DNA from 4 places in the Romboutsia sp. 1001713B170207_170306_H8 genome. Region 3 is predicted to be linked to each of the others. Evidence: riboswitches for the same ligand, from Rfam matches in the RefSeq annotation. Region 3 holds a riboswitch; each other region holds the start of a gene.
What was found. A riboswitch is a leader RNA that binds a small molecule or an ion and turns the genes downstream of it on or off. The one in region 3 is predicted to bind cyclic di-GMP.

Region 1: it holds a riboswitch for cyclic di-GMP, as region 3 does, so the genes downstream of both, I2A66_RS02635 (NPCBM/NEW2 domain-containing protein) here and I2A66_RS05840 (NPCBM/NEW2 domain-containing protein) in region 3, are expected to answer to the same signal.
Region 2: it holds a riboswitch for cyclic di-GMP, as region 3 does, so the genes downstream of both, I2A66_RS17125 (hypothetical protein) here and I2A66_RS05840 (NPCBM/NEW2 domain-containing protein) in region 3, are expected to answer to the same signal.
Region 4: it holds a riboswitch for cyclic di-GMP, as region 3 does, so the genes downstream of both, I2A66_RS13680 (type II secretion system protein) here and I2A66_RS05840 (NPCBM/NEW2 domain-containing protein) in region 3, are expected to answer to the same signal.

The regions. Positions count from the first base shown of each region.
Region 1 is NZ_JADNAX010000001.1:536,744-538,953, reverse strand. Features, by position in the region: gene I2A66_RS02635 (NPCBM/NEW2 domain-containing protein) at 1-1,042, opposite strand, end outside; cyclic di-GMP riboswitch class I at 1,247-1,334, opposite strand; gene I2A66_RS17555 (cytochrome P450) at 1,539-1,832, opposite strand; gene I2A66_RS17550 (hypothetical protein) at 1,801-2,040, opposite strand.
Region 2 is NZ_JADNAX010000002.1:141,782-143,991, reverse strand. Features, by position in the region: gene I2A66_RS05365 (protein adenylyltransferase SelO) at 1-985, shown strand, start outside; cyclic di-GMP riboswitch class I at 1,083-1,168, shown strand; gene I2A66_RS17125 (hypothetical protein) at 1,374-1,982, shown strand; gene I2A66_RS17120 (pectate lyase family protein) at 2,025-2,210, shown strand, end outside.
Region 3 is NZ_JADNAX010000002.1:249,908-252,117, forward strand. Features, by position in the region: gene I2A66_RS05840 (NPCBM/NEW2 domain-containing protein) at 1-1,196, opposite strand, end outside; cyclic di-GMP riboswitch class I at 1,326-1,411, opposite strand; gene I2A66_RS05845 (VapE domain-containing protein) at 1,771-2,210, opposite strand, start outside.
Region 4 is NZ_JADNAX010000009.1:39,379-41,588, forward strand. Features, by position in the region: gene I2A66_RS13675 (DUF5057 domain-containing protein) at 1-637, shown strand, start outside; cyclic di-GMP riboswitch class II at 799-882, shown strand; gene I2A66_RS13680 (type II secretion system protein) at 972-1,481, shown strand; gene I2A66_RS13685 (type IV pilus twitching motility protein PilT) at 1,625-2,210, shown strand, end outside.

The DNA of each region.
Region 1 (2,210 bases), on a different contig from region 3:
CTAAAGTTTCAAGTTTATCTAAGCTTATAATAACTTCATTTATAAAGCTTGAGCTGTTTTGTTTTCCTGAGTGCCAAGAAGTATTTATATCTCCATCAATTGCTTTTTCTATATTACTACTTCCATAATGGCTACCATTAGTACTTATAGAAGAAGGATTTATTTTAAATAATTTATTGTATTCTAATAAAGCTTCATCGTTAAACGATTTAAATTTGTTTATTACGGCATCTTTATATTCTACATTATTTCCTTCTAGTATTAATCTTGCATTATTTATATATGTTTTAAATTCTTCATAAAGCGGATGATTTTTGACTTTATTTTCAAAATCAGATAATTTATCTAATGTATTAAATTCTTCACTTATTTCATTCATATTTTCATTTGTAAATATAGAGTTTAACTTATCAATTGATTTATCTTCTCTATAGAAATAAAACTCTGATGCACTTGCCCATCCTTGATTTGCTTCTTTGAATACAAACTTAACTTTCTTAGCTGTTATAGTATCAAACTTAAATTCCATCATATTGCCAGTTGATGAATGTGCTCCTGTAGAAACTAATTCAAAATCTGAATCTTCTCCTGTTGTTGAAGCATATATTTCAAATTGAGTTGGGAATCCTTTCCCTTTCGCTCCATCTTGTCTTGTTGCATAAGCAATTCTATCAATTGATTCTATTTCATTAAATTCTACAACAACTTCATTTTGGAAAGTTGAGCTGTTTGACTTTCCTGTTTCCCAGTGAGTTGAAAGATTTCCATCTATAGCTTTATCTATAGAACTTGATCCATATTGACCACCATTGTTAGATATTGATTTGATTTCTTCTCTTAGAATTTTAAACTCTGAATTGTAACCCTCAAAATTAGTGTATTCACTTAAATTAAAGGCCGATATTTTTGCTTCACTTACTACTTTTTCTTCTACTGCTTGAACTTTTTCTTTTACCACTTCATTAGCATATACATTTAATGCTGGAGAGGCATTGCTTACTACAATTGATGCTACTAGTATTGCTGATATTTTTTTCTTCATAATATTTCCCTCGACTATTATTCTAGTTTTATATTTCTTGTAACTAAGGGTTGTACTACCAAGCCTAAAAATTTAATTCTATTATTATTTTTAATAAAAAAACTACCCTCAAAAAGGATAGTTGCCATCAAAAATAAACATCATAAAATTATCTTTTACCATAAGTGAGCATAAGATTTTTATACGAACAAAGAATTTGTATTCTTCGGCAACTGGCTGGCATAGTTAATAATTAACCTTAGCCCCTTTAGCTTTGCGTCTCTAGATTTCTCTAGATTTGCCTATGAAATTTTAATTTATTCTACCATATTTTTACAGTAATCACAATGTTATTTTTATAATCTATATATTTTAATTATATTAATCTCATTTTAAATAAATATGTATATACACTAAAAAAGGTCTATCTACTTGATAGACTTTAGTTATATTTTAAATTTAATTAAAGTTATATATATTTTTTAGTCACTTTATATCTTTCTTCTTATGTTACTCATTATAAATTTACCTCCAGGTAAAGTAGGTATTTTTCTATACTATAACTTAAATCCTGATCTAAAACGTCATACTCAATACTATTAACAAGAAAATCTAAACTAGCTTTCATTATTTCAATAGTAATTCCTTCACCTGGACATCTATGCCCTTTTGATGGGTCACTTCCACATTGAGGTATAAAGTTAAATAAATTTTCCTTTCGATCTCTAAAACGCTCAGGATAAAATTTATAAGGTTCATTCCATACCCTAGAATCATGATTAATACCATAAACATCTAGTAATACAAACATTCTTTCTATAAAATAATTTTGGATTATAAAAAAGTTTTGCTGCCTCTTCTCCTGTAATACAAATTACTTTTTGACCAAGTAAATGAGTCTCAAATATGTCAGAATGATATTGTTCAATCCTATTTTTAATAAACAAGTATCCTTCTTGCAATAGGTCAATAGTATTATCTAAACTTTTATCATGTGGAACTTGTTTCTTATCTGTCATGAATTTATATTCTCCTTTTCATATAAATTAGAAATATATTTAATTTAAAAGTGGTTTTTTCTTGTGAATATATACTACTTTAATTATTATCTATGATTTTCTATTTTTAATAGTTAGTTTTTAAATAAAAAAGACTATATATAGATTTATAAAAAATAAATCTATATATA
Region 2 (2,210 bases), 110 kb from region 3:
TGGTGATCCAGTAATTAGAGAAGATATAAAAAAAGGTGCAATATTAACTAGAGTTGCTTCAAGTCATATTAGATTTGGTACATTTCAATATGTATCGAGCTTTGGGTCACACCAACAACTTAAAGATTTAGCTGATTACTGTTTAAAAAGACATTTTCCTCATATCAAAGATGATAGTAATAAATATATTAATCTACTTAATGAGGTTATAAAATCTCAAGCAAGTCTTGTTTCTAAGTGGCAATGTGTAGGTTTTATACATGGAGTTATGAATACGGATAATATGACTATAAGTGGAGAAACAATTGACTATGGGCCATGTGCATTTATGGATGAATACAATCCTAATACTGTATTTAGTTCTATAGATAGAAATGGAAGATATTCATATAAAAATCAACCTATTATGACAGAGTGGAACTTATGTAGATTTGCAGAATCATTATTACCTTTGCTAAATGAAGATAGGAATAAAGCTATACAAATAGCTCAAAATGCTATTTCTAACTTTTCTGAGATATATTATTCAAATTGGATATCTATAATGAGGTCTAAGCTTGGATTATTTGATGAAGAGGTTGAAGATAAATCTATTATTAAAGATTTGCTTAATATGATGGAGAAGTATAATGAAGATTATACTAATACATTTATCTCATTAACATTTGATAATAATAAAGAAAGTTCAATGTATAATAGTCAGGAATTTAAATATTGGTATAAATTATGGCAGGAAAGATTACAAAGACAAGGAAAGTCAAAAGAAATGGTTAAAGGACTAATGATGAATTCAAATCCAGCTGTAATTCCAAGAAATCATAGAGTTGAAGAAGCTCTTGATGCTGCTAATAAAGGTAATCTTAATGTTATGAAAAGACTTCTTGAGGTTCTATCTAAACCATATGAACATTCAAAAAAACAAGAAGAGTATTCTAAATTACCTAAGCCATCAAATTGTCCTTATAGAACTTATTGCGGAACATAATAAAAATAACAATACTAGAAAAAATTTTCTAGTATTGTTATTCTTATAAAGATATTCTATTGAAATAGATATAAATATATGATAAATTGTTTTTACAATAAAATAATGGCAAATTTGGAGAAATCCAAAGACGCAAAGCTAAAGGGGCTAAGGTAATTATTACTATGCCAGCCAGTTGCCGAAGAATATTTATTCTTTGTTCTTATAAAATAAGATTATATTTATTTAATATATTTAATTAAATATAGATTAGGTTGTAATGATTTATATGGAAACTATCCTCTTTCTTAAGTTAGGATAGTTTTTTTATTGCAAAATAAAACTAAAGAATTAAGATTTTACCGGAATACCCTTAGCTACAATAAATTTATAAAAGGGAGATTTAAATTTGAAGATGAAAATTTTATCAAAAGCTATAGCATCTATGACTATAGCGTCAATAATATCTACTAATGTAGCTATTATTGCAAGTGCAATAGAGAATAATACAGGCCATATAACTCAATTAAGCAAAGTTTCTATATTAGAAAGTAAAGGATGGTTAGAAAGTATAAGTGTTGAATGGAAGCCGATAAAAGAGGCTAAAGGGTATAATGTTTATTATAAGCTAGCCTCTGAATCATATTATAAATATAAAAAAATAGACGATGAACTAATAAGGCAATACTCATCATATTTTAGAGCAGATATACTGGGGCTTTCAGAAGGCGAATACATTATAAAAGTAATTCCTACAATAGATAATAAAGAAGAGGTATCTTTACAAGGAATAATAACAGATATAGAAGTTAAAAATCATACAAGAGAAGGTTTTGGGTTCTCTAAAGAATCTCCTATGAAGACTAGCTCAGGAGGATATAATGATAATGGAACAGTTAAGAATGATTCAAAAATAATATATATAACATCAGAAAATGTTAATACAGTAACGTTAGATGTTATTACTAATAGCAAAGGTAGTAAAACTAAATGTACAGGTATAGTAGATATACTATAAAAACGTCCAAAAGGTTATGATAAAACACCTTTAATAATACGTATGATTGGAGAAATAAAAGGATCAGATATTATAGGACTTAATTCAAGTGGATATTTACAATTAAAGGGAATATATAATGTTACTTTTGAAGGTGTAGGAGAGGATACTACAGTATATAAATGGGGATTTTTAATTAGAGATTCTCATAATGTAGAATTAAGAAATGTTGGTATAATGTTATTCCCA
Region 3 (2,210 bases):
TCAATACGAACCACTGGAGCTTTTGCTTGTTGTTCTTTTGTGTACTTATTCACTAAGTATACTGCTCCACCTTTTACAGTTTTATTGCTCCATGAATCACTATAAATTTCTGGTACTATTATAACATTTTTACCTTGCTTTAATTGATACTGTCTTATCCAGTTTGAGTAGAAACCTTCATGTTGAGTAAATGCAATTGATGGTAATGGTGCTCCTTCTTCTGCTTCAACATATATTGTAAACTCTTCTCCTGGTTTTGCTATTATACCAGTTGATTGTAAGTCTGTACCGAAAGTAGACATTTGTAAATTATTTTTTGCTTTTGCATGTGTATCACCATATTGTGTAAGTGTAAAAATTCTATCTGAATAGTCTTTATCACCTTGTAAAACTTCTTTTGCTAAATCTATATCATGTATTAATTCATCTTTTAGAGGATGATTATTAACCTCTTTTTCTAAATTATTTATTACATCTATATTGTTATATTCATCTTTTAATTCAGACATTGTACCATCTGTAAACATGTTACTTATAACATCTGATAATGAGTCTTCTCTATAAAACATAAATTCCGAAGCAGATGCCCATTCTTGGTTAGCTTTTTTGAATTTAAATTTTATTCTTTTAAATTTCTCCTCATTAAATTTTATTTCAACTATATCTGAAGTAGATCCTGAATACTTTCCATGACTTACTAAAGTGAAATCATCACCATCATCTGTAAGTGAAGAATATATTTCAAACTCTTGAGCAAAGCCTTTCCCCTTAGCTGAATCCTGTCTTGCTCCATATACTATTCTATTTAAACTTGTAACTTCATCTAGTGTAAGTATTACCTCATTTTCAAAACTTGAACTATTAGAATTACCGGTCTCCCAGTGGGTACTAAAATCTCCATCTATAGCTTTAGATATTACTGATGATTCATAGTTTCCACCATTATTAGTTATTGAATTTATCTTAGAGTTGTCTAATTTAAAAAATTTATTATATTCTTCTAAATAACTACTATTAAGTAAGTTAAACTTACTTACTTTAGCTTGATTTGATTGTATATCTTGATTATTTTGATCTGATATATTTGGGACTAACTTATTATCCCCCAATTCATGTGCTAAAACACCTACAGTTCTTACTGAAAAGTTTGAAATGATTGCTGCCATAGTTAATGCTGCTATTTTTCTTTTGTGCATATTTCTCCTCCTGAATAATTTTCCCTCAGAAGTACATTACGTTAGAATAAAAAAGTTACTCAGAAAGAGTAACTTAAAATAGACCTAATAATTTCATACTAAGCTTAAAACAAAAAGTATAATGTACTCTTTGGCAACTGGCTGACATAGTTAAGAAAACCTTAGTCCCTATAGCTTTGTGTCCCTAAGTTTCCTTAGGTTTACCTATTAAATTCATTCAGTATTTTACCATTATTTTCTATGCAATGTCAATTACTGTCGTATTATTTATGCTAAGATTATAAATGTATATATCCTAATTATTTTATCGTAAGCAATTTATTGAATTTTTGACATAAGACAGTTATACACTAGATTTTTTTAACTTAGTATTCTTTAATATTTTATACCTTTAATTTTTTTAATTTACAGTAGTGAGCTTGATGTACTTAACTACTAAATATCTTGATTTCACTAGCTTCTACAATAGAACACTTACTAAGTTTAAACTGTCCTTTTTAATTTTAAGGTCTTAATGTTCATAAAGTTTCTAACTCTATCCAATTTATAGAACACTAAAACATAAAATAGTACATTAAAAATTAATAGGTACCTTATACGGTGGTGTTACATATCCTCTTTTAGTTCCCCTTTTTGTATATTTGGCACCTTTACTTAACAAACAAGTTTTTATTCCTTTTGTAGAATTTACATTTAATATACTTGCTATTTCCATACTAGGTTTAAACTTCCAATGAGATTTATCAATCTCCCAATTAAATTCCCTATCTATAGAAATTTCAACCGAGTTATATATTTTAAATTCTTCGTTACTATTGTTGAGTAACTCTAGTTCCTCTGATTCTAAATAATGTTTAACTTTATTTTCTTCCTTAATATGCATTACCTCTCCCCATAGACTTTCTATATCTAAATTATCAATTATGTTAAAATCTATTTCTTTAACAGGAATTATCAAGTACCTTCTATTTCCTGTTTCATCCTTTAGAAAATCATCATTATTAACAGTTGCAT
Region 4 (2,210 bases), on a different contig from region 3:
GTTGAATAAAACTGGATCAAAAAGTGAATGGAAGTATGAAGCTGATGTTGTAAATATAAATGTGTCGGTTAAAGCCAAGACAATACAAGAGATTGTATTTGAAGAAAATAGTGGATATATTAATTATGGAGATGTAACACTAGATGAAACATCAGGATATTTATGGAAAAAGGATTATTTTAATGGAACGACAGTAAGTGTCATAGATTCCAGTGAAATAATAGCTCATGGTAAATATGAAAATAATTCTACAATAGGAAGCCAGCAAGTTAATATAATGAAAAATATGTATTATACACTGGGTATAAGTATAGATATAAGGAATGAAAATAATATTCTAAATATATTACTTGATAATGATATAGATGTTAATAGTAGTAGCGTGCTTGTATATAAATGTAATGAAAATGGCGAAATACAAGGTAGAGATAATAATGTGAGTATAACTATAGATCAAGATTCTGGATACATTGAACTTAAAAACTTTAATCCTGGCAAATATATAGTTACATATAGTGTAAAGTCAATATCTGATGGAACTATTCGAGCTAGTTTATTTAATTCAAGCGGGAATATTATAAATAGTAAAGATGTTAAATTAAATTTACAATCACAGGAATTACCTGACTTATTTTAAAAATATAAATTAATTTTTATTGATAAGGTAACTTTTAATTTTAAAAGTTATCTTATTTTATTTTGTAAAATTATAAATAATACAAAAGTATAATTTCGACTTAATAATAAGTATAAAAATGCTTGCTAAAGAATGGAATAAATGATACAATTTTGGTATAAAATGGAATGAGATACGGAGAAACATATTCTTTATTTGGGCACCTGGAATATGTAGAGTAAGTGGTGCAACCGGCTATTAAGATTTTGTTTTAGACAAAGCATAATAGTCATTTTTTATGTTTTCAAAGGGGTTATTCCAGTGAGAAAATTATGATAAATTTTGGAGGGAAATTATGTTAAACAAAAAGAAAAATAATAAAGGTTTCACATTAGTGGAATTATTAGTAGTAATAGCTATTATAGGTATATTAGCAGTAGTAGCAGTACCAGCATTATTCAATAATATACAAAAGGCAAGAATTTCAGAATTAGAATCAGATATAAGTGCTATAAAATCAGCAGCAGCAACAAGTTATGCTGATACAGGAGCGTATCCAACTGATGGAAACTCACCGAAGACTACAGTGGGAACGAATACATCTACAGATGCATTTGCTGGATTAATAGATGATTTAGGAAAGCCACTAGGAGCTTCATATGTTTTATCAGGTGCATCAGCTACACCAAGCGATTTAGTTCTTTCTATAACTACTACGAGCAAAATAAATGCAGCAGGAATAGAAAAGTTAAAGTCTGATTTTGGAAACTTAACAAATGCAGAAGTAGGAACAGCAGATGGGACTACAGCGAAGCCAATAAAAATAGTTTTAATTGACTATAATCAAAATGGAATAGATAAATAATTAATAAAGAACCGAAGGTTTATATTTTACCTTCGGTTCTTTATTAATTAATATGAACTAAATTTTAATATTTTGATTAAAAAATTATTTATTAGGAGAAGAATAACCAATAGATACTTTGATAAGATAATAAGGAGTAATAAATGAATATATTTGACTTATTAAATAAATCAATACAATTAAGATCATCAGATATACACATAACAGTAGGGAGCGTTCCAACTGTAAGAAGTAAAGGAAAATTTATAAAGTTATCTGAATACACATTAACATCAGAAGATACAAAAAACATGGTACAACAAATTACTTCAGAAAAAAACTTCAGAAAAATAGAAGAAGAAGGCGAATGTGATTTTTCAATATCACTAGAAAGTGGAGAACGATTCAGAGTAAATGCCTACAAACAAAAAGGAAACTACGCAATAGCACTAAGAACAATAAGTTCAGAAATACCAAACTTTAACACACTAGGATTACCTCAAACATTAAAAACATTCACAGAAAAACAAAAAGGATTGGTATTAGTAACAGGCCCAACAGGAAGTGGTAAATCTACAACACTAGCAAGCCTTCTAGATATAATAAACACAAATAGACAATCACATATAATAACAATAGAAGATCCAATAGAATACGTACACAACCACAAAAACAGCATAGTAAATCAAAGAGAAATAGGAAATGATACAAAATCATTTAATTCGGCACTTAGAGCAATACTTCGTCAAG